3 regions of the Salinivibrio sp. ML323 genome follow, and region 1 is predicted to be linked to each of the others. Evidence: predicted binding sites of a transcription regulator. Region 1 holds the regulator's gene; each other region holds the start of a gene.
The links. Region 1 encodes CRP, which controls carbon source genes, mostly activating them, when cyclic AMP is high. Its sites were predicted from a motif close to TGTGANNNNNNTCACA; they were not measured.
Positions count from the first base shown of each region.

Region 2: a site for CRP is predicted at 1,890-1,905, ahead of BZG13_RS13480 (CidA/LrgA family protein). Genes of this name have one in related genera too.
Region 3: a site for CRP is predicted at 4,432-4,447, ahead of dinG (ATP-dependent DNA helicase DinG). Genes of this name have one in related genera too.

Region 1 covers NZ_MUES01000006.1:14,634-27,365, reverse strand. The annotation lists gene BZG13_RS05915 (phosphoglycolate phosphatase) at 1-286, shown strand, start outside; gene trpS (tryptophan--tRNA ligase) at 348-1,361, shown strand; gene BZG13_RS05905 (ExeM/NucH family extracellular endonuclease) at 1,561-3,903, shown strand; gene BZG13_RS05900 (anthranilate synthase component II) at 3,996-4,571, shown strand; gene BZG13_RS05895 (aspartate aminotransferase family protein) at 4,939-6,156, shown strand; gene astA (arginine N-succinyltransferase) at 6,186-7,208, shown strand; gene astD (succinylglutamate-semialdehyde dehydrogenase) at 7,210-8,691, shown strand; gene BZG13_RS05880 (DUF1338 domain-containing protein) at 8,702-9,493, shown strand; gene BZG13_RS05875 (hypothetical protein) at 9,563-10,429, opposite strand; gene crp (cAMP-activated global transcriptional regulator CRP) at 10,560-11,192, opposite strand; gene BZG13_RS05865 (phosphoribulokinase) at 11,442-12,311, opposite strand; gene BZG13_RS05860 (YheU family protein) at 12,368-12,586, opposite strand; gene BZG13_RS05855 (hydrolase) at 12,715-12,732, opposite strand, start outside.
Region 2 covers NZ_MUES01000032.1:22,961-28,025, forward strand. The annotation lists gene msrB (peptide-methionine (R)-S-oxide reductase MsrB) at 1-604, opposite strand, end outside; gene BZG13_RS13475 (LrgB family protein) at 725-1,435, opposite strand; gene BZG13_RS13480 (CidA/LrgA family protein) at 1,442-1,870, opposite strand; gene BZG13_RS13485 (helix-turn-helix domain-containing protein) at 2,286-2,549, shown strand; gene BZG13_RS13490 (IS256 family transposase) at 2,683-3,891, shown strand; partial or broken gene BZG13_RS13495 (HipA domain-containing protein) at 3,934-4,236, shown strand; gene BZG13_RS13500 (LysR family transcriptional regulator) at 4,335-5,065, shown strand, end outside.
Region 3 covers NZ_MUES01000017.1:6,712-19,443, reverse strand. The annotation lists gene BZG13_RS10540 (histone deacetylase family protein) at 1-889, opposite strand, end outside; gene BZG13_RS10535 (primosomal replication protein) at 904-1,455, opposite strand; gene BZG13_RS10530 (sulfite exporter TauE/SafE family protein) at 1,480-2,253, opposite strand; gene dinG (ATP-dependent DNA helicase DinG) at 2,268-4,340, opposite strand; gene BZG13_RS10520 (porin) at 4,877-5,926, shown strand; gene BZG13_RS10515 (YccT family protein) at 6,015-6,662, shown strand; gene BZG13_RS10510 (hypothetical protein) at 6,799-7,182, opposite strand; gene BZG13_RS10505 (YbaN family protein) at 7,606-8,013, shown strand; gene apt (adenine phosphoribosyltransferase) at 8,051-8,596, shown strand; gene dnaX (DNA polymerase III subunit gamma/tau) at 8,654-10,927, shown strand; gene BZG13_RS10490 (YbaB/EbfC family nucleoid-associated protein) at 10,952-11,281, shown strand; gene recR (recombination mediator RecR) at 11,285-11,893, shown strand; gene htpG (molecular chaperone HtpG) at 12,251-12,732, shown strand, end outside.

The DNA of each region.
Region 1 (12,732 bases):
GGCCGAATTATTTACCGATGTGATCGGCGGCGATAGTTTATCGACCAGCAAGCCTGATCCTGAAGGCCTACACCTGCTTCGCGACAAGCACGGATTAACCAATGCCCAGATGTTGATGGTCGGTGATTCAAAAAATGATATTTTAGCGGCCCAGAATGCCGGATTCGCCTCCGTTGGCCTGACCTATGGCTACAACTATGGCGAGCCTATCAGTGACAGCCGACCTACCTATATCTTGGATCAGTTTAGTGAGTTAGGTTCTGTGGTTGCTAACCACTCCGTATAACGCGTTTAATAAGTAAATTAAGACCGCCCCCACGGGCAATATGTAAAGGAATCAAATCATCATGAGTCAACCTTCAAAACCCATTGTATTGAGTGGTGTGCAACCCTCTGGCGAGCTAAGTATTGGTAACTATCTGGGCGCGTTGCGTCAGTGGGAACAGATGCAAGATGATTATGACTGCCAATATTGCGTGGTGGATTTACATGCGATCACCGTCCACCAGGATGCTGACGCGTTACGCGAAGCCACGCTTGATGCCTTAGCCCTTTGCTTGGCGGTGGGGGTGAGCCCAGAAAAAAGTAACCTGTTTGTGCAGTCACACGTGCCTGAGCACGCGCAACTGAGCTGGGTCCTTAACTGTTACACCCAAATGGGTGAGCTAAACCGGATGACCCAGTTCAAAGATAAGTCGCAGCGCCATGCTGAGAACATTAACGCGGGATTATTTAGTTATCCGGTATTGATGGCGGCAGACATTCTTTTGTATCAAACCAACCAGGTGCCCGTTGGTCATGACCAAAAGCAACACCTGGAGTTGGCGCGTGATGTGGCGACTCGCTTTAACAATCGTTATGGCGATGTATTTGTGCTCCCAGAGCCGTATACACCCGACGTCAATGCCCGGGTCATGAGCCTGCAAGATCCGACCAAAAAAATGTCTAAATCGGACGATAATCGCAACAATGTGATTGGTTTGCTGGAAGACCCTAAAGTGATCGCGAAAAAAATTAAACGTGCGGTGACTGACTCCGAAGAGCCACCACGGGTGCGTTTCGATATTGCGCAAAAGCCAGGGGTGTCTAATCTGCTTGGATTATTGTCGGGCGCCACGGGTGAGTCGATTGACGCGCTCGAGCAAGCCTACGAGGGCAAGATGTACGGGCATTTGAAAAAGGATACCGCAGACGCGGTGGTCGCTATGCTTGAGCCGTTGCAAGCGCGTTATCACGAGTACCGTGCCGATCGCGCATTGCTTGATAGTGTGATGCAAAAAGGGGCTGCTCATGCCTCGGCGCGCGCGCAAGAGACATTGCGCAAAGTCTATGACGCAGTGGGCTTTGTTCCTCGCGTATAGCACGTCACTAAACGATGGCAAAAGCAGCGGGTGAAAGCTCGCTGCTTTTTTTTAACATAACTGAACCAGCTTCTCACTTCTAATTACTTCATCAATAATCGCTGATTCCGGTGCGATTCATATCACGTCATATCCTGTACCTATCATGAATAATACACTCGATTTTCGAGTAAACACTCAATTACGTGAAGGAACAGGTATGAAAAAGCCAATGATGTGGTCACCGCTTGCGCTGGTAATGGCGGGGATTGCACTGCCCGCGGCGGCAAAAGCGCCACTTACCGAGAACTACCAATGTGGGGTGACCACCCCGACCCCCATTTATGCCATTCAAGGTGATGGTGCACGGAGCCCGCTCGTCCCAGATGGCCAATATAGCTCAGACAAAACCTATGCCGTACAAGGGGTGGTGACGGCGATCACCCAAGGCCTATACAAAGGGGTCTGGATTCAAGATCCGCAAGGCGATGGTAACCCGGCAACGTCCGACGGATTGTTTGTCTATTTGCGTGACGCGCAAGACTTAGACTTGGTGCCCGGTGATACGCTTTGTGCCAGCGGGAAAATCAAAGAGTACTACGGCCATACCCAGCTAGGTGTCACGGACGGACAGGTAGCAAAGGGGGCTTACCAAGGTGACGTGCTACCTACTGCTATCCGTGTGGGGGCCGAGGAAACCCTCGATCAGGCACTGGAGCGCTATGAAGGCATGAAGGTGACCATGGACGCTGACAGTGAATTAGTGATCACCCGTAATTTCGGTTTTGATTACGATGCGTTCCGCAACAACATGGTGTTATCGCATCAGGCCCCTTTGTATAAACCGACACAATGGCATCCAGCGTTAACACCAGGTGCTGAGGCGCTGGCAGAGAAAAATGACCAAAACCAGCTTTATATTGAAACCGATAAAAAAGCGAAAGATGGCGAGATCCCGTACTTCCCTGGCCTCGATGCCGAGCAAGGCTATTTGCGGATTGGCGATCGCATCGAACGGTTAAGTGGTGTGCTGGGCTATAGCTACAGCCAGTATCGTCTGGTGGCGACTAACACCATCACCGCTGGGGATATTGTGCATCGCAATGACCGTCAAGCGGCGCCTAAAACGGTACCAGGCACAGATATTAAGGTCGCGAGCTTTAATGTGCTTAACTACTTTACTAGCGCCAGTGCGGTCGGTGGCCCACTCAATGTCACTTGCGAGGATCAGGCGGATGCCGATGCAAACCGCGGCTGTAATCGCGGGGCAAAAACGGCGGCTGAGTTTGAACTGCAACGCGCGAAAATCGTTAACGCGTTGACGGCAATGGATGCTGATATCGTTGGGCTGATGGAGATTGAAAACAACGGCTTTGCAGCGGGTAGTGCCATCGATGATCTGGTGACTCAACTTAACGCCCAGTTTGCTGATCCCCGTGATCACTACCAATTTGTTGAGCCGAGTGAGGCGGAGAAAACCCAAGGCGCTTACTTTGGCTCTGATGCCATCATGGTAGGCATGATTTATCGTCCGGCGACAGTCGCATTAGCAGGTGATGCCCAGGCTATCCCAATGCCGGAACAGCATATCAGTGGCGAAAGCCCAGACGGAGAAACCAAGACACTCGACAAATACCAGCGTGATAGCTTGATCCAACGCTTTATGGTCAATGATCAACCTTTGAGTGTGGTGGTGAATCATTTTAAATCAAAGGGCTCGGGCTGTTATGAAGATTGGATTGCCGGCGAGTTTGATAGTGAAACGGCTGATCTGCAGGGGCGTTGCAATGAGTTCCGCGTCTCGGCGGCGGTGGCATTAGGTGAGCGATTAGACACCGTAGATGGCGATGTCCTGATCTTGGGTGACCTAAATGCGTACGCCAAAGAAGATCCTGTTCGTGTGCTGACGGACTATCAGCGCCGCGAGGGGCAGCGCGATATTCTCACCGCTGCGGGCACCGAAATTCGTGGTGTGCCTATGCATGCAACCGGCCAACCGGTGGAAGAGGGATTGGGGTATACCAATTTGGCCACCGACTGGCTAGGGGACAAAGCCTATTCATATTCGTTCTCGGGTGAGCTGGGTGCCTTGGATCATGCTTTGGCCAATGCCAGCTTGGCGAGCAAAGTGGTTGGCGTGGAAGAGTGGCACATTAACTCGGTAGAAAGTACGCTGTTTGAATATAGCCGCAAATATACCGGCGATTTGGTGAAATCGGACAATGTGTTCTCATCCTCTGATCACGACCCTGTCTTGATCTCGCTTGACTACCCAGAGCCTGTGGTGCCTGTTTCTGTGACCGTGAACAATCGCAGCATTTTACCCATTGTACCGCTGCTTAATGGGCAAAAAAGCCCGGCTCATGCGTGGATGAAATGGCGCGCGACGCGCACGTTCAACCAAGCCAGTCCTTTGGTTCAATCCTTGGAGTTAACCGCAGATGACCGTATCGCGGTGTCGGTAAAAGCCTTGGGGCTGTTCCCTGTTTATTGTGGTCGTGCGCCTGCCGACACGCCGATGACAGTGACATACACTGGCTTTCGCTGTCAGTTAAACCGTTAACCAATAAGCGTCGTCCCAGGTTCACGCTAGGATGACGCTCTATAAGCACTGTGTTAGCATCATGCCGGTTTTCAATCGCATGGCCGAGCACAGTGCTTCTTATCATCGATAACTACGATTCTTTCACCTATAACTTGTATCAATACTTTTGTGAATTGGGCGCGTCTGTTTGCGTCAAACGCAATGATGCGATTAGCTTGGCGGAGATAGAGGCGATGGCGCCCACGCATATCGTGGTCTCGCCAGGCCCTTGTACCCCCGATGAGGCGGGGATCTCGCTGGCGGTGATTGAGCACTTTGCGGGAAAGGTTCCCCTTTTAGGTGTTTGTCTAGGCTACCAAGCCCTGGCGCAAGTATTTGGTGCTAAGGTGATACGCGCAAAGGCAGTGATGCATGGTAAAACATCGCCCGTCGACCACAAAGAACAAGGTATCTTTGCGCATTTGCCAAGCCCGCTTACCGTCACGCGATATCACTCCTTAGTGGTGGATCTACACAGCTTACCTGCTTGTTTGATGGTAACAGCGACCACCACGGAGGCGGATGGGCGCGAAATCATCATGGGGTTAAAACACCGAGAGCTGGCGGTAGAAGGGATACAATTTCATCCAGAAAGCATTCTCACCCAAGAGGGGCATGCGTTACTGGCCAACTTTCTCCAACAATAACCCCGTCAACTAAAGGTCACGACCGTTTTAAGCGCTATGACTTGGGGCCATCTCAGTCGTGCGCCATTACACAGCATTGCACTAAATCGCGATCTTTATCACTAATTTTACATTTCGCGATTTTTGACTGCCTTATCAATGGCTGCAACCTTATGCAGCCTGGGTAGTCTCTCCCTTCAGTCTTGCCTATTTGGCATCATAGTCTTGCTTGCTCTGCGCTTCTCCCTGCTCACAGTTTATGCATAACTATCTCTGTAAACTGCATGAGTTCGGTTACCCTGCTGAAAACAAAACATAATCTGCTATTGCTGCAGTTAAAATAATGTAAATACTATGCGTCATAGATAAAACACAGAAGGATTGAGTGATGACAATGGAGCACAAAGTAGAACGTAAACTCTTCGACGAAGTCATGGTGCCATGTTACAACCCAATGCCGATGATCCCGGATCATGGTAAAGGATCGCGTATCTGGGATCAGGAAGGTCGAGAGTATATCGATTTTGCCGGTGGTATCGCGGTGAGCTGTTTAGGTCATTGTCATCCGGTCATGGTGGATGCACTGACTGAGCAAGCGCAGAAGCTGTGGCACTTGAGCAATGTGATGACCAATGCGCCCGCGTTGCGCCTCGCCAAACGCCTCACTGAGCTTTCCTTTGCCGACCGCGTGTTTTACGCGAACTCAGGCGCCGAAGCCAACGAAGCAGCGCTTAAACTGGCGCGCCGCTGGGCAAAAGAGGAGCACGGCGAGCACAAAAGTGAAATTATCGCGTTCACCAAAGGTTTCCACGGTCGCACCTTCTTTACCGTGACAGTGGGCGGTCAGCCTGCCTACTCTGACGGTTTTGGTCCAAAGCCTGGCGATGTTACCCACCTTCCTTATAACGATATCGCCGCATTGGCTGACCATATTTCCGATCGCACCTGTGCGGTGATGATGGAGCCATTGCAAGGTGAAGGTGGGATCGTGCCGCCAGAGCCAGGCTTTTTGCAGGCCGTGCGCGAGCTGTGTGATAAGCACAATGCGTTGCTGATATTTGACGAAGTACAAACTGGCAATGGCCGTACTGGTACCTTCTATGCCTATCAAGAATCAGGGGTCGAGCCAGACATTCTGGCGACGGCTAAATCATTGGGTGGCGGTATCCCCATTGGTGCCATGCTTACCACCGAACGTCTCGCGGCACATATGAAGCCGGGTGTTCATGGCTCCACCTATGGCGGTAATCCATTGACGTGTGCGGTGGCAGAAGCGGTGGTCAATGAAGTGACCAAGCCTGACGTCTTAGACGGTGTGATGGCGCGCGAGCAATGGTTCCGTGATGGTTTAGAAGCGATTAACGATAAGTACGGCATTTTCAGTGAAGTCCGTGGCAAAGGCTTGCTACTCGGTGCGGCACTGAACCAAGACTGGGAAGGCCGTGCACGTGATATTCTGGTTGCTGCGGGTGAAGAAGGCCTGTTGGTATTAGTCGCCGGCCCAAATGTGGTGCGGTTTACTCCCTCATTGGTGATTACCAAAGCCGATATTGAAGAAGGGATGGCACGCCTGGAGCGCGCGATTGCGAAGGTTGTTGCAGGATAAGCGACCTCATACACTCGGAGGGATTTGAGATGTTAGTTATTCGGCCTATCCGTGCATCAGATTTTGATGCACTGATGTTGTGTGCGGAAGCGTCCGGCCACGGGTTTACCTCGTTGCCGGTAGATGCCGATTTGCTCCAAGGGCGAATTGATAATTCGTTAGAAAGTTTTGCCAAAAAGGTGACTGAACCTGGCCCGGAAGGGTATTTGATGGTCGCTGAAGATTTAGAAACCGGCGAAATTGCGGGAACAACAGGCATCGAAGCCGCGATTGGTCTCGACAATCCATTTTACAGTTACCACCTGACTAAGGTGGTGCACTCGTCGCGTAAATTGAATGTGCACAACATTGTGGAAGTGCTGACGTTTGGCAACAACTACACCGGCACCACAGAGATCTGCACCTTATTTATGCGCCCTGAGTTTCGTGGCGGCCTAAACGGCAAGCTTTTATCTAAGTGTCGGTTCTTGATGTTGGCACAATTTCCCGAGCGTTTCGCAGACGTGGTCTTTGCAGAAATGCGTGGCGTGTCGGATGACGACGGCAACTCGCCGTTTTGGCAATGGTTGAAGGATAACTTCTTTAACATTGACTTCACGTTGGCCGACTACCTCACCGGGATTGGGGCCAAGGGCTTTATTGCCGACTTGATGCCAAAATTACCGATTTACGTGAGCTTACTCAGTGAAGAAGCACGTGCTGTCATTGGGCAAGTGCATCCAAATACCCGTCCAGCACTGCGTTTGTTGGAAAAAGAGGGCTTTTCGTGCCGAGGTTATGTCGACATCTTTGATGCCGGCCCCACGGTAGAATGCTTACGTCACAATATCGAATCCGTGCGTCATTCTTTCAACGCCTCGGCAAGCGTCAGAGAGCACAGCAGCGCGCAGGACTATTTAATATCGAACACGGAGTTTGCCGGTTTCCGCGCCACGGCGGCGAAAGCGGCGGTCGATCATGAAACCAATCAGGCAGTGATTAGCCCCGCGGTAGCAGACGCATTGAATGTAAAAGAAGGCGATCAGCTGCGTTTGATTGCCATGGAGGGATAAGATGACAACGCAATCAGCAGGCCATCTGATTAACGGTGAATGGGTCAAAGGCGAGGGTGAGGTAATGACCTCGCAAAATCCCTTTGATAGTCAATGTATTTGGCAAGGTGAAGAAGCGACGCGCCCTCAGGTTGAACAAGCGGTGAGTGCCGCTCGTGAGGCCTTCCTCCGTTGGCGAAATACCGACTTTGCCGAGCGCCAAGCGCTGGTTGAACGCTTTGCCGAGATAGTAAAAGCGAATACCGATGATTTAGCGCGCACTATTGCTGAAGAGACGGGCAAACCGTTCTGGGAAACCAAAACCGAAGTCGGTGCCATGGTAGGCAAAGTGGCGATTTCATTGCGCGCTTACCACGAGAGAACAGGATCCCGCGAGAAGGACGTCAATGGTACGCAAGCTGTGTTGCGTCACCGTCCGTTAGGTGTGATGGCGGTTTTTGGTCCGTACAACTTCCCGGGTCATCTGCCCAATGGCCACATTGTTCCCGCATTACTGGCCGGTAATAGTGTGGTGTTTAAACCCTCAGAGCTAACGCCAAAAGTGGCGGAGAAAACGCTGGAATATTGGGTAGAGGCGGGGCTGCCGCATGGCCTTATCAATTTGGTGCAAGGTGGCCGTCATACCGGTGAGGCACTGGCGCAAGCCCGAGGCATTGATGGTTTGTTGTTTACCGGTAGCGCCAATACCGGCCATATCCTCCATCGCCAGTTCGCCGGTCAGCCCGATAAGATGTTGGCGCTAGAAATGGGGGGAAATAATCCCCTAGTGGTCAGTGATCAGTTTGGTGATTTAGACGCCACCGTCTATGCCATCATTCAGTCCGCGTATCTCAGTGCGGGGCAACGTTGCACCTGTGCACGCCGCCTGCTGCTGCCTGAGGGAGAAGTGGGTGACAAGATCTTAACGCGCCTAGCACAATGGACAAAAACCGTGCGAGTGGGCGGCCAGTTTGATGATCCGGCCCCGTTTATGGGCGCACAGATCTCAGTGGCAGCGGCGGAAGGTATTTTGGCCACACAGCAAAAGTTGGTCGACCTCGGCGCGAAGCCGGTGATTGAGTGTGAACATCAGCATGATGCGGTGATCTCGCCAGGGATCTTGGATGTCAGTGGTATCCAAGACTTGCCGGATGAAGAGTATTTTGGTCCGCTGCTGCAAGTGCAGCGCTATCAGAATATGGTCGATGCGGTGACCAAAGCCAATGACACCCGTTATGGGTTGTCTGCTGGGCTCATCAGTGAAGACGATGGGGAATGGCAATATTTCCTTGACCATATTCGTGCCGGGATTGTTAACCGCAACCGTCAATTGACCGGAGCCAGTGGCGATGCACCCTTTGGTGGGCCAGGCGCGTCGGGGAACTTACGCCCTAGCGCGTATTATGCGGCAGACTATTGTGCTTATCCCATGGCCTCCATGGAGGGCGAGCAGGTAGTGCTGCCCGATACGTTCGCCCCCGGTATACCGACTCAACAGGACTAAGGAGAGCAACATGGACAGTGGCCAAGCGTTATTCGACAAACTGTGGCAGGACTACATCAACCGCCTGTGCCCATCGGCACACAAGGTGCATGCCTTGTTAGAAGAAGGGCAGCCTTTGATCAATGATCATATTGCTTTGCGGACATTTGGGTTGCCCAAGGTTGGGCTTGAGGTATTGGCGCGCCCTTTCCTGGCGTTAGGCTATCAGCAAAAAGGGGACTATACCTTTGAAGCGAAAAAGCTCAACGCCTGCCATTTTGAGCACCCCGATCCTCTGATGCCAAAAGTCTTTATCAGTGAGTTGATGGTCGAGCAATGCTCGCCCGCGCTTCAGGCGATTGTTGAGAAGCTGGTGGCACAAGTTGATGCGTCGTCACTCACAGGCAGTGACTTTCTCCATCAGGGTCGCTTGTGGGACATTGACTGGGCAACCTATCAAACACTTGCCGAAGAGAGTGAATATGCGTCTTGGGTGGCGGCACACGGTTATGGTGCCAACCATTTTACCGTGAGTGTGAATCAGCTGAATGCGCATGATGATTGCCTCTCGGTGAATAACCGATTGCGCGACAATGGCTTTGCGATTAACGAGTCAGGCGGGGAAGTCAAAGGTGACGCGTCGGTGTATCTGGAGCAATCCTCCACCATGGCAGATCGCGTGCCAGTTGCTTTTTCTGATGACACGCAAACCATCCCGGGTGGTTTTTATGAGTTTGCTAAGCGTTATGTTCTGCCCAATGGTGAGCTTTACCAAGGTTTTGTGGCTGCCTCGGCAGACAAAATCTTTGAAAGCACCCATTAGTGCGCCACACATCGCTTAATCGACATCATAGGGAAAAGGGAGCGTATGCTATGCTCCCTTTTTTATCGTCTATTGAGCCTCGATATCGAGCCAATACGTGTCTGGAATGGCTTGTGTTTCGTTGCTTAAATGCGGGTTATCGACCCGGATCACGGTGCGTTCACCAATGTTGGCTTTTTCAAACGTTTCTTTGACCAGCGGAGCGTTGTTGAAAAACTCAATAAATGATCCGTCTTGGTATGCCGCTTCAAAAGCACCATTCAACATGTCGGCGACGTCAGCATGTTGCGGAGACACAAACAGGAACATCGGGAAGCGATAGATCAGCATCAGATGCGGGTCAACTAACAGATTACCGTATTGTGGCCGCTCGGCTAATTCACTAAAAGGCTCAATCAAGGCACGCGGGAAGAGATCAGCACGACCTGTATCAACCACTTTGAAAATATTTTCAAAGCTCGATATTTCGCGTACGCGAAATCCCGCTGAGTTGAGCACCTTGACGTCGGCCCAGCCCTGTCCCTGAATCATAGTAAGAGACTGCAAATCACCCGCGCTACTTATCTGAGCGAGTTGGGGCTCCGTGGCTTGGTTGGTAATAAACAGGCGATGGCCGAGTAGACCACGAAACACGGGATAGCGAATGGGGATCAGTTCAGATTCCAGCGTGCGGTCGGCACCCAGCCAGTCGATAGTGAGCTTGCCTTGCTTGAGCATTTCCACCTTACGAGACTGAGAGCCAATTTGGCCGTCAAAAGCTTGCAAGGTGACAGGCTCTCCTGATTTTTCGGCAAGAAACTCAATCAGCTCAATGGCATAGAGATCAAGCGCCGACCCAGCGCGTGGCTCGGGGTGCACAATTGTGGTATTGGACACGGCATGGGCTGAAAACACAGAGAGCGCCAAGGCGGTGAGAGAAACCATGAGTTTTTTCATAAACGATACCTTGTTAGTTTTATGTTAACCATATCGTTTTGAGTGTAGAAGTTATCCAGACGCTTGCCAGAAAGCGGAGATAAAAAAACCGACGCCAGGGCGTCGGTTGGTGATACAGAGAGCGGCGCAATTAGCGTGTGCCGTATACCACGATGGTTTTACCGTGTGCGGAAATGAGGTTTTGCTCTTCCAGCATTTTGAGGATACGTCCCACGGTTTCACGCGAACAGCCGACGATTTGGCCAATTTCCTGACGGGTGATCTTAATTTGCATACCATCAGGGTGAGTCATGGCATCCGGCTGTTTAGCCAAGTTCAACAAGGTTTGCGCGATGCGGCCTGTGACGTCCAGGAAGGCGAGATCCCCGACCTTTTGGCTCGTTACCTGCAAACGACGCGCCATTTGTGAAGACAGGCGCATTAAGATGTCAGGATTCACTTGAATGAGCTGGCGGAACTTCTTAAACGAAATTTCTGCCACTTCACACGGTGATTTAGCGCGCACCCAAGCAGTGCGCTCCTGGTCTTCTTCGAAAAGTCCGAGCTCACCAATGAAGTCACCTTGGTTAAGGTAAGACAGGATCATTTCCTTGCCTTCTTCATCTTTGATCAGTACGGCCACAGACCCTTTCACGATGTAATACAAGGTCTCCGCCTTCTCACCTGCATGGATAAGCGTGCTTTTAGACGGATACTTATGAATATGACAATGTGAAAGGAACCACTCGAGTGTAGGGTCTGTTTGAGGTTTTCCTGGAACCATATAACTTATTTCCTCTGCATGTGTTGCCCGGCAACAACGTCCTATCTTTGTCTGAGGGGTAACCCATCAGATCATTGCACAGAATACGAAGTCTGAACGCGGGCTACAAGCTCACTGTATGTTAACAAGAGTGTATCTTTTTTTGTTGGTGATTTCTTGATTTTGATCTAGGCCAACCGCCTAAAAATCTGGCAAAAACGTGGCTAAGATCACGGCTTGAGAAGTAATACATCATGGATGCGCTACGCCTTAGCCAATCTTGCCTTTTTCTATCAATTGTTGGATCAATGGACGGATGATCAATTCCATCGCAAAGCCCATTTTTCCTCCCGGTACCACTAAGGTGTTATGCCGTGACATAAACGACCCAGTGATCATTTGCAACAGATAAGGGAAGTCGACGTTTTTCATTCCACGAAAGCGGATCACCACAAAACTTTCATCCAAAGACGGGATCCCTTTGGCATTTAATGGGTTTGAGGTATCTACCGTCGGCACGCGTTGAAAGTTGATATGGGTACGAGAAAACTGCGGGGTGATGTAGTGCAGGTAATCATCCATTGAGCGCACAATCGAGTCGGTCACCGCCTCACGAGAGTGGCCTCTATCGCGCGTATCGCGGACAAATTTTTGAATCCACTCTAGGTTGACGATCGGCACCATTCCAATCAAGAGATCGACATGCTGTGCAACATTGACATCACCATCGACCACTCCGCCGTGCAGTCCCTCGTAAAACAATACATTGGTATTGTCGGCTAAGTCTTGCCATGGCGTGAAGGTGCCAGGCATTTGGTTATAGGGCACCGCTTCATCAAAGGTATGTAAATAGCGGCGATATTTCCCGGTGCCTTGCTCACCATACTCACGGAAAAACTGCTCTAGCCGCGGGAAATCGTTGGCCGTGGGGCCAAAGTAGCTGATATGTTTGCCTTGTTCACGTGCTTTACGGATCTCGACGTCCATTTCAGGACGGGTAAAGCGATGAAAGCTATCCCCTTCTAGCCAGGCCGCTTTGATGTTCATCATCTGGAACATCTTTCGGAAGGCTTCCGAGGTGGTGGTGGTACCGGCTCCTGATGAGCCGGTGACCGCAATAATAGGATGTTTAGCCGACATGACGCGCCCTGTCATTCAGTCTGAATTTGTATCGCGATACGGCGTGTACTGCGATGCTAAGAGCCGAGTGCTGTTTTACGACGAATATCCACTGTCTCGTGCAACTCGGAATATACAATCACGGCGTCCCCGGATTGCAATTGTTGGCGAACATCATCCACTTTTTGTGCAAAGCTGACTTCTTGCTCACCATAATCGGTTCCTTCCCGTAACACAAAGTGCTCGATTAACGCTGTCAGCGTCTCGTCAGGAATCGACTGCCATGGAACCATCATACTACATCACCTTTTATTGATCTCAGGATGGCATCCTCGGATGCCTGATGTGAATGTTGTGAATTGGCTCGCATTTTACCCGATCATACCAGTCAATGCAGTGGTTCTCTTTGCTTCCTTTGACGGTGCTAACGCGCCGACTTACT
Region 2 (5,065 bases), on a different contig from region 1:
GATACTGGTCACGCCCTGATGCATAGCGGTAGTAGCTATAGCGAATGCTGTGGTTTTTGTAGTAATCCTGATGATAACTTTCTGCGGGCCAGAATGTCTCAAACGGGATCAATTCGGTTTTCAGCGGCTTTTTAAACACGCCTAACGCTTCAATTTCCGCCATAAAATCGGCAGCAGTTTGTTTTTGCGTTTCAGAGCGATAAAAGATCGCGGGACGATATTGCGGGCCACGGTCAACGAATGAGCCTTGGTCATCGGTAGGGTCAATATGACGGAAGAACTGGTCTAACACCTGTTCATAGCTGACCACGTTGGGATCATAGGTAACATCAATTACCTCAATATGCCCACTGGTGCCGGACGAGACCTCTTTATAGGTGGGATTTTCCAGCTCACCGCCTGAGTAGCCAGACACCACATCAATCACGCCGTCGAGCTTTTCAAGATCAGCTTCTGTACACCAAAAGCAGCCGCCAGCGAGGGTCGCCTTTTGGTAGCCTTGGTCTGTGGTGGCGGTATCTTTTACCGCCGCATAACTTGCTATCGATAGCAAACTGAACGCTGTAAACGCGATAACGCGCCACATTAACTTGTGCTGTTTCATGATCGCCTCGTTATTAGAGTTGGTGAGGATAAAGACCTGCGCGACAAGCAGAAACTTTCATCCTTTCCCACTTTTCTGTTGTTACAGATAACGTAGCGCAGAAAAGCCCTTAGCGATCACCTACCAAAGCAGCTGACCCAACACAGGCGCAAGCAGCACAGTGACCATGCCAGCAATCATCATTACCACACTCGACACCACCCCTTCGGCATGGCCTATCTGATAGGCTTTAGCGGTGCCCGCTCCGTGTGCTGATGCGCCCAAACTTGCGCCGCGTCCCAAGCGTGATCGAATCGCAATCACGGTCAAAATACTTTCACCGATTGCCATCCCAATTACGCCAGTGAGAACCACAAACAGCGCGGTGAGATCGCTTTGCCCGCCAATCGCTTTGGTGGCTTCGACGGCAAAAGGGGTAGTAATTGAGCGCATCGCCAAACTGCGTTGCAGCAGTTCAGACAGCTCAAACACCCGCGCTAACACCACAGTACTGGTAATCGCGACCAGCACCGACACAGTCACGCCTATCGACAGTGACAACCAATGGCGGCGGATGAGCGCGCGGTTATCATACACAGGGATCGCAAACGCCACAGTCGCCGGGCCCAGCAGCCATAGCAGCCAGTAAGATTGCGCCATGTAGTCTTGATACGGGATCTTAAACCCAACCACCACCGCGACAATCAGCAAGGGCGCGAGCAACAATGGCATCACCAGAATGGAGGGGTGACAGCGATACAGCCATTTGCTCATGTAATAAAAGCCAAGGGTCATTAAAAAGCAGGTGACGCTCAATAACGAGGCATGAAGCCAAGTAGGTAAAGCAGACATCATGGCTTAGCACTCCGGTTTTAGATCAGGGTGGTGCGCGTGGTGGTTACTGCGGCGGCGTGCCATTTTAACCTCAAAACGATACACTTTATCGACCACCCAAGCGGTTGACGCAATCACCATCGCGGTACTTAGAATCAGGACAACCATGATCTTACCGCCTTCTTGCAGCAATAAATCTTGGTAGTTGACCACCGCCACCACCGCCGGCACAAAAAACAGCAACATCTCGGCTAACAGCCAGGCTGCCCCGCGACGCAACCAATCGGCACGGACAATTTTCAACATTAATGCGCCTAACAACAGCAACATACCGGTGAGGTTGGCCGGCAGCGGAATAGCAAAGGTTGTGACCAACCAATCAGACAAGAACCAAATGCCAGCAAGGACAAAGACTTGTAGTAGGGTAAGTAAGGCGTTTTTAATCAATTGCATCGAAGGCGTGCCAAGAATCTGTGAGATGGCTCATAGTTTACGTCTTAGCAGAGAGTGAATAAAGTGACTTTTTTTTATTTAAACTATGCCAAAATGGCATGAATTATTGAGCGATAAAGCTGCGTTAGTGACTACCCAGTCCCGTCAATAATCAGTTTGTCGTTATACATCCCCAGTACTAAAAGTGAAACTATATTTCCATATAATTTCTTAAAAATAATTTATAGTTTCATTTTTTGGACAGTCCGTCATGTTGGCTTTGACAAAATCGAGTCTTAGCGGGTTGTCTTTGATCTCACTATGATATGAAACTATAATTTCATAAATTGAATGTCTATCGAGTGTTAGTTTCATTATGATGAAGTATGATAAGGAAGCGCCGCCCAAGCGTGGTGCCACTGTGTTCCCGCGGCAGATGAAAATATTGCATCAATTAGGTGAAAACATCTTATTGGCGATGAAGCGTCGAGGGATCAGTCAAGATAGAATGCATCAGCGCACAGGGATCTCGAAACCAACACTACGCAAAATCACAAAAGGCGATCCGACAGTGTCGTTAGGCCATTATGTCAATGTGCTCGCCGTACTGGGTTTGTTAGACGATCTAGGTAAAGTCGCGCTCGATGATGAACTTGGTAGGAAGCTGCAAGATATCGAGTTGTTAAAAACGAGACGATAGGGCATCAATCGGATTTGGCACAGCTTTGGAGGCGTATGCTGTTTAATATCATGGTTGCCAATAGTGACGATCGGTAGTGTTCAAAAGTCTGTGTCACTCCTATAGTTAACCCTCAACAGGGAGTGATACATCAATGTCCGACAAATACGAAATTGATATTCAAGCTTTTGCTAAGGCACTGCAATCTGGACAAGACCTCAACGGGAAAGATGGACTACTAACGCCGTTGATTAAACAGATCACCGAAGCTGCTTTGGCTGCTGAGATGGATGAGCACCTGACCAAAGAGGGTCAGCCTAATCGCAAAAACGGTGTCTCTCAGAAAACCATCAAAACCGCTTCAGGCTCGTTCGAACTAGACACGCCCCGTGATCGCAACGGCTCTTTCGAGCCGCAGACCGTTAAGAAGTATCAGACTCGGCTAACCGATGAGATGGAGCGTAATATCATCTCATTATTTGCTCTTGGGAATAGCTACAAAAGTATTCGTGAGTACCTTCTTGAGATGTATGGGACTGAAGTGTCCAATGGCACGATAAACGCCATTACAGACCGTTTGGTGCCTGAGCTACGCGCCTGGCAAGAACGCGAATTAGAGGCGGTTTACCCCTTCGTCTGGTTAGATGCTATCCATTACAAAATCAAAGAAAATGGCCGCTTTGTCTCTAAAGCCCTGTACACAATCTTAGGGCTGAATATCGAGGGTAAAAAGGAATTACTTGGCCTTTATCTCTCAGAAAGTGAAGGTGCCCGTTACTGGTTAAATGTACTGACAGACCTACAAAACCGTGGCGTCAAAGACATCCTTATTGCCTCGGTCGATGGATTAAAGGGCTTCCCTGAAGCCATTGAAACTGTCTATCCCAAGACGGAGGTTCAGCTCTGCATCATTCATCAGATCCGCAATAGCGTGAAGTACGTGGCTAGCAAGAATCAGAAAGCCTTTATGTCCGATCTGAAGTGCGTTTACCGCGCGACGACCCAAAACGCCGCAGAGCAAGCGTTAGATGAACTGGAAAGTAAATGGGGGGCTCAATATCCACTGGTCATAAAGTCGTGGCGCAGCAAATGGGAAAATCTATCGGTGTACTTCAAGTACCCAGAACAGGTCCGCAAAGCGATTTACACGACCAATGCCGTTGAGGCTGTTCATCGCCAATTCCGCAAACTGACGAAGACCAAGGGTGGCTTTGCCAACGAGAACGCATTGCTCAAGTTGCTGTATGCAGGTATGTTGAAGGCGTCAGAGAAGTGGACGCATCCGGTACAGAATTGGAACCTGACATTGTCCCAACTGAGCATCCACTTCGAAGGACGGCTCGACGACTACGTAGATCTTTAAACGCCGGGTGACACAGAACTATGAACACCCTCTGACGATCACCTACGTAATCATGGCTTTATTTTTGACACGACAGGTTGGCGACTGTCACCCGCCTACGACATCAATTCAACACAACATGCCCACGGTCTGCACTTAAATATTGACGACAAAGATAACGCTTTAGATATTGACCTAGCGTTTGAGGTGGCGGAGTACTTTCAACTTGATGTGAAAACAGCTGACAAGATTTATCTTCAAGTCGCCCAGGCCGTGTCGAAATGGGAGCGCTTGGCAAAAGGAGCAGGTATCAAACGCGGTGAGCGAGACTTAATGAGAGACTGCTTCATGCTACCGAAGGTGTAACCAAGTGACGCATGGTAATAAGTGCCAGTTCCTCTGCTTTTTTCGCCATCAACTATGCCAAAATGACATGGTTAATGATTAGCTTTTAAGGGCCGTTTATGGATATTCGTGCGTTGCGCTATTTTATTGCCTTAGTGGAAAAGCAGAGCTTTACTGTCGCATCGACGTCGTTGCATGTGACGCAACCGACAATCAGTAAAATGGTGCGTAACCTTGAGCAAGATGTGGGTCAGCCATTGTTGCACCGAGAGGGAAGGCGGTTTTGGTTAACCGATGCTGGTGAGGTGGTGTATCAGCGTGCGCAGAGCATTATTGCTGAGTTCGAGCAGCTAAATACCGAGCTGGACGATCTTAACCAACTGGCGCGCGGCCAGCTTAGATTGGGGATGCCACCGATGATAGGGCCGCTGTATGCCAATGTGCTGCGTGAATACCGCCAACGCTACCCGAATGTGGCGCTCAGTATTGTTGAATACGGGGGGCGGCGCACCGAACAAGCGCTTATCAATGGTGAGATTGATGTGGCAATCACCATGCTCACCGACACCCAGCCAGAATGCTTGCAAAGCTTACCCTTACAAACTCACCCCATCTATGCAGTGCTGCCTAACCAAGCCGCGTGGCGTGCGCAAAAAAGCCTGACATGGCAGGCCGTCAAAGACGAGCCGTTTTATCTATATAGCGCTGAATTTACTCTAAGCGATCGGATTATTGCCCGTTGTGAAGAGCACGGTTATCAGCCCACCATTGCCGCGCGTAGCAGTCAGTGGGATTTTTTAGCCGCCTTGGTGAAAAGTGGTGCAGGGGTGGCGTTCTTACCTGCGCCCTT
Region 3 (12,732 bases), on a different contig from region 1:
GAGTGATAGCGGCTTGGATGAGTTGTTCGTGCAGCGGGATCAGCTGCTCATGGGTGTCATGATAACCTCCTCCAATGACCGCAGCGACCGGGATCTGGTGGGCGGCACACCGTGATAGTACGCCTGTGTCGCGTTGAAAAATGCCCTCAGTGGTAAGTGACAAATACCCCAACGCATCGTCTTTATGCACGTCGACGCCAGCGTCATAGATCACCATGTCGGGGCGATGCTGAGCCAGAGCAAGGTCGAGTAAAGGTAACAAGGCATCAAGGTAGTCGCTATCCTGGGTGCCAATCGGGAGGGGTAAATCAAGCGTTGATGCTGGCTTGCGCGAGGGAAAATTTTTTTCACAGTGGACGGAAAAGGTCACAATATCTGGATGTGAGGAGGCCAGTGCGGCCGTGCCGTCACCGTGGTGAACATCGCAATCGACGATCATCACTGTCTCTATGCCCGGCTGTGTGAGAGCATGACGCGCGGCAATCATTAGATCGTTAAATAAGCAAAAGCCACTGCCAAAATCATAGTGGGCGTGATGATAGCCGCCAGTAAGGTGAATCGCCAGGCCTGTGCGCAATGCCTGATCCACCGTTAAGGTGGTGCCACCCAGAGAGGTTAAACTGCGTTTTATGAGCGACGCACTCCAAGGAAACCCAATACGACGCATTTTAACCAAAGGCAAGTTGCCCTCGAGTAATTGGCTTACATAGGCGGGATCGTGGACCGCGTCAATGATCTCTCTTTGCGCGGCGGTGGGCTGATAAAACGCAACCGGCAAGGCAAGCGCTTGCAAGCGCTCAAAGAGCAGCCGGTACTTTTGCAGAGGATAACGGTGACCCTCGGGAAGCGGGAAATCAGAGTAAATGGGATGGTATATCAGTGGTAGCACATTCGCTCCTTACGTTATCGCTTTTCCCGGTAAGTAATGGTGGTTTCAATACGCTCTCGGGCTTTGGTGCATCGTGCTAGACGCTGCTCGAGCGCGAGAACTTGCTTTTGATGCTGTTGCCGTATAGCCGGACTGGAAGCCATCTCAACACTGGCGTTGGCATCACGGAGTTTGTCGGCGAGACGCCTTTCCCAGTCTTGGTGTTTGGCCAAGTCTTGATAAAGTTCACCGATTGACTGTCGCCGTGGCCCACGCCGCGCTTGTTCTTGCTTACGTAAAGGTTGGGTGGCAAGCTCACGTTGCAGTGCGGTGATTTGCGATAACAAGGTGTCGCAAATATGGGTCGCGCGCGCATCCGTTAGCATGCCTTGTTGATGGTCGCGGCGCATCACCGCCAATAAGCCTTGGGCTTCATTAACACAAGGCGTTAACAGCTTGCCTTTGCAGTGAAAAAGTGGCGTGGCAAATAAAGGGGCTTTGGCTTCGCCGCGACGCCGATCGACCTCTGCCGCTTGAACAGCGAGTTGGTCTAAATGCTGAGCCATGGCATCGATTTGCGCTTTCATGGTGTCGTTCTCTTTTATTGAGGGCTAAAACCACGCATCAACGGCAAGTTTGCCCGCTAGAATAACTACCGCGGTGATAAAAATAGGGCGAATAAAACGGCTACCAAAGCGGATGGCCGAGTGTGCGCCAATAAAGGCACCCAGCATAAGACACGCACCCATGGTTAAGCCCAGTGCCCAGCTCACATGGCCTAATAGTGCGAACGCCACCAGTGAGGTGAAGTTGCTGGTAAAGTTCATCGCTTTTGCCAACCCAGAGGATAGCAATATATTCATCCGATAGAGCGACATGGTGGAAACCGTCCAAAACGCGCCGGTTCCCGGGCCGGCTACCCCGTCGTAAAAGCCAAGTGATAAACCTTGACTCCATTGTTTGATTGGCAACTTCGGACAAGGTGCGGGTAGCTGGTTGTTATCACCCTTTGGGTGTGGGTGCCAAATGGTATACACCGCGGCCACCAATACCACGATTGGTATGGCTTTTTCGAGCCACTCGGTGCTTAACACGTCCACCAGCAGGGTGCCGGCCGTGGCGCCAATTAAAGTGCCCCAAAAAGCATGTTGCCAAAACGAGGGAGAAAATAGGCGCTTTTTATAATAAGTGAAGGCAGCGGTGCTTGAAGCAAAGGTCGCGGCCAGCTTATTGGTGCCTAACGCAACATGCGGCGGCAGGCCTAGCGATAACAGGGCAGGCACAGTGAGCATGCCGCCGCCGCCAGCCACCGCATCAATAAATCCAGCGACAAACGCAGTCAGCCCCAGAATAACTAAAGTAGAGAGGTCAATCAGTTCCAGCATGTTAACTCATCAGTTTAAGATTCGATCACGCGCTTAAAGGGCGGCAGCGAGTCGAGTAAAGATTGGCCATATCTGCGGGTGATAATGCGCCGGTCAAGGAGCACTACTTTACCAGAGTCCTCTTCTTTGCGCAGTAGTCGCCCCACGGATTGCACCAGCTTTTTACTGGCTTCTGGTACGGCAATTTGTAAAAACGGATTGCCACCACAGCGCTCGATATATTCAGCGTGTGCTTCTTCAACCGGCGACGTCGGCACGGCAAAGGGGATTTTAGTAATAATAAGGTTGGTCAATAAGTTACCGGGTAAATCTAAACCTTCGGAAAAACTGCCGGTGCCAAAAATGATACTGGTTTTATCATTATTAACGGCTTGTTGATGCGCTTTGAGTAACGCGGTACGCGACTGGCTCCCTTGGCAAAGCAGCTGCCAGCCCCGTTGCTTGCAGGTACGTTCAATCGCTTGTGTCACTTGCTTCATTTGCCAATAGGAGGCAAAGAGCACCAAAGAGGCACGTTCACCTTCTAGGTGCTCAAGTATTTTATCGTTTAATGCCTCTGTAAAGGCACTGGCTTGCGGCTCACAAGGCATCGTCGGGATCACTAGGCGCGCTTTATTGGCGTAATCAAAGGGTGAGGGCAAGGCTAAATAACGCGAGCCGTCGGTTTCGCTCAAACCAACCTGACGGCAGAAATAGCTAAACCGATTTAGAGCACGCAAAGTGGCGGAAAAAAGGCCCACGCCAGCGGCGCGAGACCAGAGCATTTGATCTAGGCGCCAACCGACTTCCAAAGGAGAAACATGCACCCAAAGATCGCCTTCGCGCTCGCGACACGCTTGCACCCAACGTGCCAAGGGAGCGCCTTTCTCCGAATTAGGTTGAGCCATCAAGGTCCACACCTTTTCTAGGTTTTCTAACCGTTGCAGGAAAAACGCGGTTTCCGCGAGCGCCGGATCAGCCAGTTTTGCCGAAATGTCATTTTCTTTCAGACGCTCATTGATCAAATCATGAATTTTTCCCAATGCTTGATGAGCTTTTTTGCTCGCGGTTTTAAGCTGCTCACTGGGCGCAATCAGGGCTTCGGGCAGTTCACCGTCGGCAAAGCGATAACAACCGTCGTCGTTGAGCGACAGTTGACTGAGCATGTTTTTTGCCTCGCGCAGCCCTGGGATCAGGGTTTGTATCGCCTCGAGTAAGCTATCAACAAAGCGGTGTGCGCGCGTCATATCCGCGGTATTTCCCAACTTAGTCGTCGCTTGATTGAGCTTTTCCAGCCAGCTGATCACACCCAACAGGCTGGCACTGGCGGCTGAAAAGTCACGCGCCACCGTGGGAAGGTGGTGCGCCTCGTCAATCATATACAGGCACTGCTCTGGCTCGGGCAAGATCACCCCGCCGCCGAGTTCGAGATCGGCGAGCAGCAAGCTATGATTGACCACCACCACATCCGCTTTATCCATCGCTTCACGTGCTTTAGCAAACGGGCAACCACGGTGGGCGGGCAAACCGGCATGACAAGTGTGCTTATCAGAGGCGATGGCTTGCCAAAGATGATCAGCAATGGGTTTTGGCCAACTGTCTCTGTCACCATCCCACTTGCCCCGACTTAGCGCTTCGTAAAGATCATTCAGCAACAATTGTTCGCTGCGCTTGGGTTTTTGGGTAAAGAGCGCGCCTTGAATGCTCTCGGTATCTGCCACTGCACTTAGCTTATGTGCACAGCAATAGCGTTGGCGCCCTTTGGCCAATATAAAATCAAACGGTTTGGGGCAGATGCGATGAAAAAACGGGATATCTTTATTGGCAAGCTGTTCTTGCAACGCTACCGTCGCGGTGGAAATGACCACTTTTTTATTGTTGTTGAGTGCAAATGGGATCGCCCCCATCAGATAGGCCATCGACTTACCGACCCCAGTGCCGGCCTCGGCCACCAGCAGCCGACGCTTGGGCTCATAATCACCCGCCAAGGTTTTCGCGAGCTCTGCCACCAAATAGTTCTGAGCTTTGCGTGGAATAAAGTGGGGAAGTTGGTCTTGTAGCGTTTGGTAGCACGCGCGAATGTCTGATTTTACGGCAGGGCTGWGCATCAACAGGTCCGAGTTGCAAAGGTTGGCGGCCAGTATAACACGGAGCAAAAACGTGAAAACGATCGCGAACTGCAAGATTTCCTTACAGATATGAGATCTTGGTCACGAATTTAATTTGAACCATTCTTCGCTATCTTGCTGATCTGCCGTTTGATTAACAAAACGCCTGATTTAAGCTATTGATTAGTTTTTTATTCTAATGTAAGCAACTAATTCTGTAATTTTTGGTGTTTTATGTTGTTAATGTTTGTTGTTTATTTTCATCAAAAGGCGGGTGTTGAGTTAATTAAACTGTGATCTCAGTTCAACAAATGTCACTATATCGTTGTTTTTAAGCGTTTTTTGTCTAGATTGTAATGCGCTTCCGGCGAGTTGACAGAACTACAAATGTTCTGCACGATTAGCCACGAAGTTTCAGTGAACTGGCATTTTGTGCTTCGCAGCGTTTGCTGCTGGTAATAGAGTGACAGTCACCATAAAACAGAGTTCCAAGAAGGAACTCATAATGACTAAATAGAAAAGGCAGTGGATTAACCATGAAAAAGACTATTCTAGCAATGGCAGTACCAGCTCTGCTGGCTGCAGGCTCAGCATCAGCAAGCATCAACCTGTATGACGCAAACGGCGTTAAAGTAGACGCGTCGGGTTCCGCTGAAGTTCAGTATATGCAAGAAATCGGTAACAACCAAGATGCGAAATGGCGTCTAGACGACGGTGATGTTCAGTTTGATACTGAAGTTGCTGTATCTGACTCTCTTAGTGCAATCGCGGCAGTAGATTTTGAATTCGAAAGCGCAGATAGCGTTACAGACATTGATAACGGCGGTAAAGAACAAACTCGCGATATCACTGGTAGTAACGGTAACGTCGAAAACAACGTCCTTTACGTTGGTTTGAAAGGTGACTGGGGTCAGTTCACCGCAGGTCGTCAGCTGTTGCTGATGGATGACGCTGGTATCACCAAAGATTACGAGCTTGCTGAAAATGCTTTCGGTGACGGTTACAACACTCATGCACAACAAGTAGGCAAGTACGTTTACGACAACGGTACTTTCTACGGTGCTGCAACCTACACTGACAAGAGCGACGGCTTTGATGATGGCTCTTTAGGCGATAACGATGTTGATGACAAAGGCTACCTCGCTGGCGACGACACTCGCATCTATGAAGCACGCCTAGGCTACCGTGTAGCTGACGTTGACGCGCGTGTTTATTATCAGAAAGCTGATAACGTAGACCGTACTGATGATAAAGAAATTGACGCATACAACTTTGAAATTGAGTATGCTGGCATTGAAAATGTTGGTCTAGCAGCATCAGTCGGGCGTGTCTCTACAGACAATGGCTCTAATGATTTAGACACTGATTATATGTCAATCGCTGCTGACTACACTATGGGTAAAACCACCTTTGCGGTTGGTTACGACAACAAAGACGTAGAAGACAACGCTTCAGACGTGAACGGTTACTATGCCAACGTGACTTATGCACTGCACAGCAACGCACACGTGTATGCAGAAGTTGGCGACAGCGACGGTGATGAAGAAGACTTCGGCTACGTAGCAGGTATGGAAGTTAAGTTCTAATTGAGCTTAAACCATTATTGCTACATGTAGCACTGGTTACAAAAGCCGCCTTAGGGCGGCTTTTTTATTATCACGATTTGGAGTAGAGATGAAAAAAGTAGTAGGTATGGGCTTGGTGCTCAGCACTCTCTTAGCAGCGAGTGTGACTAGTGCGGCGGAAATTACCTCCGCGCCCAATATTGAGTTTGTGGTGGTTGATGGTAAGGAAATCAGTTTTGAAAACTGGGCGCCGCAGCAGACCATTGAGCTTGCTAATGGCACCCACCAGTTGGTGATGCGCTTTGATGGCGAAGTAAAGCGAGGCAGTAAAGAGGTGATTTTTACCTCGCGTCCGTATCTGTTTGAGCTAGACGTTGATGGCCGCGATGCCACCATTAACATTGATACCAACCTAAGAGTGAAAACCCAAGCGACCAGCTATTTTGATGATAACCCACAATGGCAGGCTGAGTTTGATAACGGCGAGGTAATGCCGTTAGAGGCGGTCGAGCTTAAAGGTGATGGGTTTGGCGCCTATGCCGATATGGAAGCGCTGGTGGCGGAGTACAACCGCGAAAACGGTATTATTATCGACCAAGGTGAAAGCAAAAACCTTAACGACGTATTAGTCGAGGTGGACGATCAAGGCCAAGCCTCAATTAAGGGTGATGCCTTGTCGCAGCTTAAGCTTTGGTATACCAAAGCCAGTGACCAAGAGCGTAAGTCGTTCCGTCGTTGGATCATTGATCAAGATTAAGCGCGTGTTCGAGGGAGGCGTGGTAGTCAGTATCACCCACTTGACAGCTTTAGACAGTCAATAAAAAACGCGCCCAGCTGATGCTGGGCGCGTTCCGTTTAAGCCACGGTGAGACAAGCGAAAGTCGACCTCGCGATCACACGGTTTTACGTGCTCCCGCAGTGGCTCGGCGAGTGGCTGGATCGTGATGATAATAATTGGACGCGCGACACTGTGGGCAGCGCTGCTCGGCGGCATCATTGATTAAATCATCCAGTGGAATGTCACTTTCACAATCGGCACACAAGCCATAAATCTCCAAATCCATGGCACATAAAGCCGCATCGACTTTTTCTAAACGTTCACCGAGGCATCGGATAGCACCAGGTACCCCTTGGCTTTCTTTAATCAGATCCGAAATGGTGAGGTTTTCGCAATGCTTGTCCCAGTCTTCACGCAATCGCGTGGTTAGTGTTGCTACTAGCTCAGTGCGTTCGCGGTTAAGTTCACGCCCCAGCTGAGCAAGGGTTGTTGTATCCATGGTCAGTTCGCTTGATTGGCTAAAATGACGTTTATCATGACGCAGTCACACAAGTTGTTACCCTGATGTAAATCAAGGAATCAGCTAAAACCTTACAAAGAGTCCGTTTTTAGCGCTGTTGACCTGAGCTATAGTAGCCGCTCACCGTTGTTATGCTGTTGTGAGTGAAGTAACAAAATGGAACACGATTTTAAAGAGCCCTATAACGTTAAGTACTTCATCGGCTTTCTGCTGGTACTACTGATCCCGACCTTACCTGCCAGTCTCACCTGGCTTGGCATTGTTTTTGGCGGCTAATCACCGCCTTGTTCACTTACCGCACCGTATTCCTTATTCGCCATCCTGTACCTCCATCGTCTCTGCCACTACACTTAGCGTGAGTGAACAAGCGCAACCATCGCGAATCGAGAGGTAGTAGAGATTATGCAGCAAGCACCGACAGCCCCTTGGCGTTGGTTATGGAATGGGTTAGGTTGGTTATGGGTCGCGCTGGGCGCGGCAGGCGCCTTTTTGCCGGTACTCCCGACCACGCCGTTTTTGCTGCTCGCCAGTGGCTGCTTTATGCGAGGCTCTCCTCGTATCGCTAACTGGCTTCACGCCCACCCCACGTTTGGACCCATATTGACCGATTGGTACCAAAAGCGCGCGATTAGTCGCAAAGTAAAACGACGCGCGACCGTCATGATTGTGGCAAGTTTCAGTTTCTCCATTTATATCGTCGGGGCGATGTGGCTGAAAGCGTTACTGATTACCTGCCTAATTGTGCTCTTGTGCTGGTTTCTCCGCCTACCTGAAACGGAATCTGTTGCTGGCTCGGCCGAAAATTCATAACATGGCGGTTTGCGTTTTTTATCGGCGAGAATTGGCCATGAGCACCGACAGCTTGAATGTCATCAAACAAAGTATTCAAACCATCCCAGATTACCCCAAACCTGGCATCTTATTTCGCGATGTCACCAGCTTAATGGAAGACCCTGTTGCCTACCAAGCGACGATTGATGCCTTGGTGGCACAATATCGCGATCATGGATTTACCAAGGTGATTGGTACCGAGTCACGTGGCTTTTTATTCGGTGCGCCTCTGGCGCTTGCGCTAGGGCTGCCATTTGTGCCAGTTCGCAAACCTGGTAAATTGCCACGCGCGGTGATCAGCGAAAACTACCAGCTGGAATACGGTGAAGATACCCTGGAAATCCATCGTGATGCGATTGGTGAGGGGGATAAAGTACTGGTGATTGACGATCTGCTGGCGACAGGCGGCACCATAGAAGCCACCGTGAAGTTGGTGCGCCGTTTAGGTGGCACCGTAGAACACGCTGGCTTTGTGATAAGCTTGCCGGATATCGGCGGGGAAGAAAAACTGGCCGCGCTTGGGATCAAGGTTTATAGCTTGTGCGAATTTGCCGGTCATTAATGCCAGGTTATGTGCAGGGTATCGCGTTAGCCATAAGCATACAGGAAGCGAATTGACATGAGCTACCAAGTTCTCGCACGTAAGTGGCGACCCCATAATTTTGAGTCTGTGGCTGGTCAAAGTCATGTGCTGACGGCCTTGGCCAATGCGTTGGATCATGACCGCTTGCATCACGCATACTTGTTTAGTGGTACTCGCGGTGTGGGTAAAACCACTATTGCGCGTATTTTTGCCAAAGGGCTTAATTGTGAGCAGGGCGTGTCGTCATCGCCATGTGGACAGTGCGCAACCTGCCGTGAGATCGACGAGGGCCGGTACGTTGACTTGCTGGAGATTGATGCCGCTTCTCGTACCAAGGTAGAAGACACGCGCGAGCTGCTCGATAACGTCCAGTACAAGCCTGCACGTGGCCGTTATAAGGTGTACCTAATCGATGAGGTACACATGCTGTCGCGCCACAGCTTTAATGCCTTGTTAAAAACGTTAGAAGAGCCGCCCGAATACGTGAAGTTTCTGCTGGCGACCACGGATCCACAAAAGCTACCGGTCACCATTTTATCGCGTTGCTTGCAGTTTCATTTAAAGCACTTTGACGCCAGTCAGATCCAAACGCAGCTAGAGCATATTCTAGGTCAAGAAGGTGTTGAGGCAGAGTCACGTGCGTTAATGCTATTGTCACGGGCGGCGGAAGGCAGTATGCGCGACGCCTTGAGCTTGACCGATCAGGCGATTGCGCTGGGAAATGGCCAAATTAGCACCCAAGCAGTGGCAGAGATGCTAGGGACACTGAGTACCGATAACGCACTCTTACTCCTTGAAGCCTTGGCGAACCATGATGCGGTCGAGTTGATGAACATGCTGGCGCAGATTGCGCACGTCGGGGTGGAATGGGATGGCTTACTCAAAGAGTTAGCCAGTCAGCTTCACCATGTGGCGTTGGCTCAAGCACTGCCTCAGACGCATGATGACGACAGTGGTGAGCAAGCACGGATCCACGCCTTGGCCTCGCGACTTGCGCCACAAGATGTGCAGCTGTGTTACCAAATGGCACTGCAAGGACGGCAAGACCTGCCTTACGCCCCTGATGGGCGGGCGGGATTAGAAATGGTCTTGCTGCGTATGCTGGCGTTTCAGCCGGTCAAAACCGTGCCGTATGAACCGGCTACTATAGCGGTGCCGACACACGATCCTGCTTCTGCGCCACAGCCGCCGGTAAAAAAAGATCCCTCGCAAGCGTTGAATGCATTAAAAGCGCAGGTCTCATCGGCCAGTGTGGCGTCGCCAAACCAAGCGCCACCAAGCGATGCGCCTCAGGAGCATGAGGCACAACAGAGCCGAACCATGGGCGGTACCCCGGTGCGCAATGACCGAGATACGCCGGAAAGCCCCCAAAACGCCAATGCTCCCCACGCGCCAGCGCCTCAGCAGGCGATGGCAAAGACTGGCGCGGAGGAGCCCAGCATAGATGCGTCCGGCAGTGAGGCGCGTGACGCGAGTGTCGTCGAGCAAAGCCAACCGGTGGTCGATGACTCGGTGCCGGATGCAGCGCCCGCGAGTGAGCCATCTGCCTCTTCGCCTGCCTCTAGCCTTATTCAGGCGCGTAATCAGCTGCGTAGTCGTATGAAACGTCAAGCTGATAAAACGGGAGATGGGGTAAAAAAGACGGGACGGACACCGGCCAAGACTGATGCGTTATCTGTGCTCGATCGCGTAGCGACGGCGGCAGAGAGTGCATCGCCTGTGTCCGCCCCGGCGCATCAAACGGGCAATTCGACGTCAGCCCCCCAGCAAACATCGCATGGAAGTAAGGTATCGTCAGAGCCTTATCAATGGCGTCCTACTCAGCCTGTGTCACAATCGCCTGAGGTCGTACCAACCCTGACCCCTAAGTCGATAAAGCAGGCGCTAGAGCATGAAAAAACGCCTGCCATGCGTGACAAACTGGTGGAGGAAACCAATGCGCAAGATCCTTGGTGTGCACTGGCAGACAGCTTGGAGGTGGAGCGATTGGTCAAGCAAATGGCGCTCAACGCGGCCATGTCCCAGCAAGGTGAGCGCGTACAGCTCACATTGCGCCCGGATCAATCGCACTTGAATACCGAAAAAGCCCAGCAGCAATTAACTCAGGCCTTGACGACGGCATTGGGTGCCCCCATAACCTTAGAGGTGCAGCTCGGGGAAGCGGGAATCACACCGTTAGAGCGGCGAGAGCAGCTCTATCAACAAAAATTAGCGCAGGCGACACACAGCCTGCATAATGATCCGAATGTCACTTTTATGCTTCAACGCTTTGCGGCGGAGTTAGAGGAAGACAGCATTCGACCAATTTAAGACACCTAACCAAGAGAGAGAATTATGTTTGGTAAAGGCGGTATGGGTAACATGATGAAGCAGGCGCAGCAAATGCAAGAGCGCATGCAGAAAGTACAAGAAGAAATTGCCAGCATGGAAGTGACAGGCGAAGCGGGCGCAGGCATGGTGAAAGTCACCATGACAGGCAGCCACAGCATCCGTCGTGTCGACATCGACGATAGCTTGATGGAAGATGATAAAGACATGCTGGAAGACTTGATCGCGGCCGCATTCAACGATGCTGCCCGTCGTGTTGAGGAGCAACAAAAAGAGAAAATGGCGGACGTGACAGGCGGTATGCAGTTACCACCAGGCATGAAAATGCCATTTTAATCTATGCGCACCAGCCAGTTACTTGAACAACTGATGGACTCGCTGCGTTGTTTGCCCGGGGTGGGCCCTAAATCAGCGCAGCGGATGGCCTACCACCTATTGCAACGAAATCGCCAAGGTGGACTGGCTCTCGCGCAAGCGCTGAGCACGGCAATGACAGACATTGGCCACTGCAGCCAATGTCGAACCTTTACCGAGCAAGACGTGTGTGCGATTTGCGATAACCCGAAACGCCAAGAAACCGGGTTGATCTGTGTGGTTGAAAGCCCAGCAGACATTGCGGCCGTCGAGGCGACCGGGCAGTACGCTGGGCGGTATTTTGTCTTGATGGGGCATCTGTCACCGCTTGATGGCATTGGTCCGGCAGACATTGGCCTTGATGTGCTAGAAAAGCGTTTGCAGCACGAACCGATTCAAGAGCTTATTTTGGCGACCAATCCAACAGTGGAAGGCGAGGCCACGGCGCAATACATCGCTGAGCTTTGTCAAGAGCACCAAGTGGGTGCCAGCCGTATCGCACATGGCGTGCCCATGGGCGGCGAGCTTGAACTGGTCGACGGTACGACACTGTCTCATTCGATTATCGGTCGCCAACAGTTGAAGTATCGCTAGACGCGCCTGCCGTGCCCAAGAGACCGCACCTACCGGTTGTGACATTGTCTTCCTCCGCGAGGGGCCGAAAGACAATGTGGCAACACCAACCGTCAAAGCAGCGATGTCAATCACGCTACTGACTTGCAAAGCCTAGCCTCTGGTTAGGCTTTTCTTTTTCTATGGTTTATAGCCTCAGCCTGTGTGATATACCTCGAGTGTCGGCACCTTAACACTAACTGGCTTATATTTGACCACTTAGGCCTTGAAAGCGTGGTACCGGATCCCTATATCCAAGGAGACTGAGTAACGAATTCATTGAAACGTGGGCATCGAGTCCACGTCGCCATTAATCCTCATAGTGTTAGGTAGATTGACATGAGCGTGAAAACCCCAGAAAAACATCAGTTTGGTTCTGATACTTCCAAATTGCTGCAGTTGATGATCCACTCTCTCTACTCAAACAAAGAGATTTTCCTGCGAGAGCTGGTGTCAAACGCGTCAGATGCTGCTGACAAGCTGCGCTTTAAAGCATTGTCCGCGCCAGAGCTTTATGAAAGCGACGGTGACCTGCGCGTTCGTCTTTCCTTTGATAGTGATGCCGGTACGTTAACTGTCTCAGACAATGGTATTGGTATGAGTCGTGATGACGTCATCGCTAACCTCGGTACCATTGCAAAATCAGGCACAGAAGAGTTTCTTAAACAGCTTAACGAAGATCAAAGCAAAGACTCGAACCTGATTGGCCAATTCGGGGTCGGCTTTTACTCTGCCTTTATTGTGGCTGACAAGGTAACCGTGCGCACTCGCGCGGCGGGTCTTGCGGCCGACGAGGCAGTGCAGTGGGAGTCAACCGGTGA